Linked DNA regions of Caldalkalibacillus thermarum. The protein of the gene in region 1 interacts with the protein of each later gene in a pairwise test. Links are inferred from orthologs where the notes say so. Each region holds a gene or a part of one and is shown in the gene's direction. Other genes may lie near its edges.

Evidence for each region. The genes of interacting proteins can lie anywhere in the genome.
Region 2: the proteins of ftsZ (region 1) and rlmN interact in binary tests that used the Escherichia coli proteins (3 or more experiments, as listed by UniProt). The link is inferred for Caldalkalibacillus thermarum from one-to-one orthologs.

What each region holds. Positions count from the first base shown.
Region 1 is NZ_BMKZ01000004.1:95,667-98,784, forward strand. The notes cover bases 123-2,975. They hold ftsZ (cell division protein FtsZ), read left to right. Parts: upstream 123-914; coding sequence 915-2,036; downstream 2,037-2,975. Other genes in these bases: ftsA (cell division protein FtsA), read left to right, coding at 123-872; IEW48_RS02980 (hypothetical protein), read left to right, coding at 2,191-2,961. In the rest of the region: more of ftsA, read left to right, coding at 1-122; IEW48_RS02985 (acyl-CoA thioesterase), read left to right, coding at 3,028-3,118. UniProt on the Escherichia coli protein: Essential cell division protein that forms a contractile ring structure (Z ring) at the future cell division site. The regulation of the ring assembly controls the timing and the location of cell division.
Region 2 is NZ_BMKZ01000039.1:12,126-14,894, forward strand. It holds rlmN (dual-specificity RNA methyltransferase RlmN), read left to right. Parts: upstream 1-735; coding sequence 736-1,803; downstream 1,804-2,769. Other genes in the region: IEW48_RS13380 (DEAD/DEAH box helicase), read right to left, coding at 1-519; IEW48_RS13390 (ABC transporter ATP-binding protein), read left to right, coding at 2,038-2,769.

The sequences.
Region 1 (3,118 bases):
TTGTAGACGGTCTGGAGGAAATTACTGATCCCCGTGGAATGATAGGTGTCCGCCTGGAGATGGAAGGCACCATTATTACCGGGTCAAAAACAGCGATACATAACCTTGTCCGCTGTGTTGAACGGGCGGGTTTGTCGGTAGCGGGAATCTTTTTACAACCTTTGGCTACCAGCACGATCGCCCTGTCCAAAGATGAGAAAGCACTGGGGATTGTATTGGTTGATATTGGGGCGGGCCAAATGACCGTTTCCGTCTTTGAGCAAGGAACATTAATCAATACCACGGTTATTCCAGTAGGTGGAGAGTATATTACCAATGATATTGCCATCGGTTTAAAAACGCAAAGTAATGTTGCCGAGCAAATAAAAGTGAAACATGGCTGCGCCCTCATTGACGAGGCATTAGAAGAGGAAACATTTTCCGTGCCCCGCATTGGCAGTGGTACATTTAAAGAATTTAATCAAGTGGATTTGGCCCATATTATTGAACCTCGCTTGGCAGAAATGTTTGAGCTTGTTCAAAAGGAAGTTAAGCGAATGGGTTACTCAGAGGTGCCTGGCGGATATGTATTAACAGGTGGCGTAACGGCCATGCCCGGCGTATTGGAATTGGCCAAAGATGTTTTTCAAAATGCTGTTCGAATTGCGGTACCCGATTATATCGGGGTCCGGGAACCCCATTATACCGCTGCGGTGGGTATTATTAAGTATGCATTTCAAAACATGCGACAATCTGAAAAAGAAGTGGCCGTAGCGTCAGCAGCAAAACCGAATCAACGGCCAACAAGTCAAGAGTCTCAGCCAACGACACGGCCAGCTTACAAACAAAGTGTAAAAGAAAAGTTTAAAAACTGGTTTAAGGAGTTTATTTAAGTCATAAAGTCTAAAAGTGGGACAAGTTAGGGGGAGCAAGCTATGTTAGAGTTTGATATGGAAACTCAACAATTGGCACGTATAAAAGTGATCGGTGTTGGTGGTGGCGGCAGCAACGCTGTCAACCGCATGATTGAAAGTGGTGTACAAGGTGTTGAGTTTATTACGGTGAATACGGACGCCCAAGCACTGCAATTGTCAAAGGCAGAACACCGCTTGCAAATTGGTGCCAAACTGACGCGCGGTTTAGGAGCAGGCGCCAATCCGGAAGTAGGGAAAAAGGCAGCGGAGGAAAGCCGGGAACAAATAGAAAATGTTCTTAAAGGTGCCGATATGGTTTTTGTCACAGCTGGCATGGGCGGTGGCACAGGAACGGGTGCTGCCCCTGTCATAGCAGAAGTGGCCAAGGAATTGGGCGCGTTGACTGTCGGCGTTGTCACTCGTCCGTTTACCTTTGAAGGTCGGCGCCGTGCTGTTCATGCCAATCAGGGCATCGAAAATTTGAAGCAAAAAGTGGACACGCTGATTGTGATTCCCAATGACCGCCTGTTGGAGATTGTAGATAAAAACACTCCAATGCTGGAAGCATTCAGAGAAGCGGACAATGTGTTGCGCCAGGGCGTACAGGGAATTTCTGATCTGATTGCCGTGCCCGGCTTGATCAACCTGGACTTTGCTGATGTGAAAACCATTATGACCGAAAAAGGGTCAGCACTCATGGGCATTGGTGTGGCTTCCGGTGAAAATCGCGCCGTGGAAGCAGCTAAGAAAGCCACCTGCTCACCACTTTTAGAATCTTCAATTGAAGGAGCTAAAGGGGTGCTGATGAACATTACAGGGGGAACGAATCTGTCCCTCTATGAAGTAAATGAAGCAGCTGATATTGTTGCCGCTTCTTCTGATGCGGAAGTGAACATGATTTTCGGCGCGGTGATTAATGAAGACTTAAAGGATGAGATTGTGGTCACGGTTATTGCGACGGGATTTGACGAAGAGGTGCAAACCAACCGCTCACAGCCTGGTTTATCAAAGCAGCGGATGCCTATCAACAGCTCAAGTCATCGTACGGAACCCAAGGAAGACATCCATGCAGTCAATGCCACATACAATGAGAATGACTTGGATATTCCTACCTTCCTACGCAATCGTAACCGGCGCAGATAAGTCTATAAGGTCATTGCGGCAAATAAATAAGCCGGTAACAGATTAATATCTGATTTATGGGGCTGTCCCAAAAGAGTTTTTTAACTCTCTTTGGGTAACGGCCCCATTTTCATTAAAGAGAGGGAACTAAGAGAGTGAACACAACCAGGCTCTGGTGAATAAGTTAATATGGGCAAACACCTATGATGAGGAGCTGATCATTGTTGTGTGGCATTACGGGAAGAGGGCCAAACATTTAAACGGCCGTGTTTTGGACAGTTCCAAGGCCAAACAATTTCATTTGCAAAGGGAATCCCTCTATGCCGAAGGATTCGATTACACCCTTGCTAATGAAGTGACCACTGAACTGATCAACCGGTTTGTTGTCTATGACAAACGACAAACCGGCAGACAGCGGCATCTCTTTTTCGGCGCTGCAACAGCGGAGGGGGTTGTGCACTTTATTGACCAGCTGACAGAGGGGGTTGAAGTACGGATCATTATCAAAGGAAGGCCGGGATCGGGTAAATCGACCATGCTGAAGAGACTGGCCCAAAAAGCAGAGGAGCAAGGCCTGGAGGCAGAGGTGTATCACTGCGGTTTTGATCCCAACAGCTTGGATATGGTCATTCTGCCCCAATTAAAGGTGGCCATTGTGGATGGTACCGCTCCCCATGAGTTGGAGCCTGACAGGCCTGAAGATGAGATTGTAGATATGTACACCTGTTGCTTTACCAAGGATATTGACCAGCTTTACGCCTCTGAGTTACAAGAATTGGGCACCTTGTACAAAGCCCATGCCAAGCAGGGCATTGGCTGCTTGGCTGAGGCGAGAAAATACAGAGAAGAATTAAGAGAGATTTATCAGCAGGCAATGGACCATGAGCTGGCCAACCGGAAACTGGAGTGGCTGTCCCGCACCCTTTTAAAGGTTTCTTGTTCATGATATAATTTCTCAGTGGGACCATACTGATTGACCCTGTACTCATACCAGCAAAAGGAGAAATGGATCTTGAACCGCGAACGCCGTTCCATGAATGTCTCCCGCACTGTTCTGACCAAGATTGTTTTGCCTGGAGACACGAATAATCATAATACATTGT
Region 2 (2,769 bases), on another replicon or contig:
TTCATTATCTGCATAAGTCCGCACAATGCCATGTAGCAGGTAGGTGAGCTTCAGTGTCTGGCGGTCAGAAACGCGCACTGAGTGATTGCCCGCTTGTTCTGGTGTCCTTTTTGGCCCATCCGCTTGGGTGTGGGCAAGCTCACGGAAAGTGTGCACCAACCGCTGAGCCAGATGATGGGTTGGTGACATGCGACTCTGCCACTGATCCTGATACGTTGACCATTCGCTGCCCAGAGCCAAAAGGACCGCAACCTGATGTTTGCACACCCCCCAATTTTCATTGGCTGGACAGTGGCAAAAAACTTGAAAGGCCTGCTCTGTTTCCCGCTCCACATGGACCTCATACCTCTCGTGTTGCCCCTGCACCTTGGCCACCCATGAAGCAGGACCGGTGCGGATGAGTGATTTGACCCGTCCCGATTGGAAATAGCGCACCCCTCTTTGAAAGATTTGTGGTGGATAAGCGTATTCAATATCTTCGATGCTCAGGGGAAAGTGATCAGACAGGTGAATAGGCATGGTTTTACCTCCTGCAGAAAGAATGACAGAGTGGTGCTTCTGTTGCCGCGGTAAGTTTCATCAACCCAGACAAGCCAACCTTTAAGCGCCATGAGCGGCTCTATCCGTTTTCATTGTAACAAAGATCAGCATTAATTTCCTCACATTGCATGCATGGAGAATTCGTTTTATCATTAAGTGAGATTCTAAATGCAGGCTTGGAAAAGAGGGGATTGCATGAAACATTCCATCTATGGACTGACACTGGAACAATTAACAGCTTGGCTGGTGGAACGCGGACAAAAAAGTTTTCGGGCCAAACAAGTGTGGGATTGGTTGTATAAGAAGAGGGTTAAAGACTTCTCTGAAATGAGGAATGTCAATAAAGATTGCCTTCAATTATTACAGGAGCATTTTGTCATCCAGTCATTAAGCGAACAAATCAAGCAGCAATCGGCAGATGGAACGATTAAATTTCTATTTAAATTACCGGACGGTCACATGATTGAAACCGTGTTAATGAGACATCATTATGGTTTGTCGGTATGTGTAACAACGCAAGTCGGTTGTAATATCGGCTGCACTTTTTGCGCTAGTGGTTTATTAAAGAAAAGCCGGGATTTGTCAAGCGGTGAAATCGTGGAACAGATTATCAAGGTTCAGCAGTATCTTGATCAATATGAACAGGGTAACAGAGTCAGTCACGTAGTGGTAATGGGCATTGGTGAACCCTTTGATAATTATGATCACTTGATGGATTTTTTGCGCATCATTAATGACCAAGACGGATTGGCCATCGGCGCCAGGCGTATCACGGTATCCACCAGTGGTATTGTGCCTAAGATTTATCAATTTGCCGATGCCAATTTACAAGTCAACTTAGCGATATCGCTGCATGCCCCTAATGACGAACTGCGCACCCAGATCATGAAAATCAATAGAGCTTATCCCCTGAAAGAGCTTATGCGTGCTTGCCAGTATTATGTGGCCAAAACGAACCGCAGGATTACCTTTGAGTATATCCTTCTAAAAGATGTAAATGATCATGAGCAAGAAGCCCTGCAACTGGCAGATCTCATCGGTGACATGCGGCATCTGGTCTACGTGAATTTAATTCCATATAACCCTGTCGCTGAACATCAGCAATATCAGAGAAGTACGCCACAAGCAGTGCAAGCGTTTTATGAGACGCTAAAAGCGAAAGGGATCAACTGTGGTATCCGTCGGGAGCATGGCACAGACATTGATGCTGCCTGTGGACAGTTACGAAGCAAACAAATCAAAAAAAATGCCGCCCTTTGTTAGGTTGCTTAGTTCGTAAACTTCACTCCCCTTTACACGGAACGGAAAGATCAACTGCTAACCGTGTAAAGGGGTTCATTTTATTCGTTGGGCTATGGAAGGATACGAGAAAGATCTGCTTAACCGTCTGAAAGGCCAGAAGCTTTCGTCCATTGACTTCAAGCCTTACTGGGATGAATTTTATGAATATCTGGATGTATTGAAGACCAGTTTTTACAAATAACGGGAGGGTTGACTATGGCCATCTTAGAAGCCCGTCGCTTAACAAAGAGGTTTGGTCATATTACTGCCTTGGATGGTGTGGACTTGGAAGTGAATGAAGGGGAAATATACGGCTTTATCGGGCCCAACGGAGCGGGAAAATCGACAACGATCCGCATACTGCTGGGATTGCTCAAAGCAGATGGGGGAGAAGCGAAAATTTTTGGCCAAGATGTTTGGCAAGATGCGGTTGATATTCATAAGCGCGTGGCCTATGTACCGGGGGACGTCAATCTGTGGCCCAATCTGACAGGGGGCGAGGTGATCGATTTATTTGTCAAGTTAAGGGGAACGAATAACAAGAGCCGCCGGGAGGAGCTCATTGAAAAATTCAACTTGGATCCATCCAAGAAATGTCATACGTACTCGAAAGGGAACCGGCAGAAAGTGGCTTTGGTTGCGGCCTTTGCAGCGGATGCAGACTTGTATATTTTGGATGAGCCCACATCGGGTCTGGATCCGCTGATGGAAAGAGTGTTTCAGGAATGTGTCCTGGAGGTGAAAAGAGAGGGCAAAAGTGTGCTCTTGTCCAGTCACATTTTGTCCGAGGTTGAAAAATTATGTGATAAGGTGGGCATTATCCGCAAAGGAAAAATCATTGAGTCAGGTGCGTTAAGCGAACTCCGCCACTTGACGCGCACCCATTTGCTTGTGGAGACGAAGCAGCCCATGCAGTCGCTGGGTGAGTTAAAAGGTGTCCATGATATT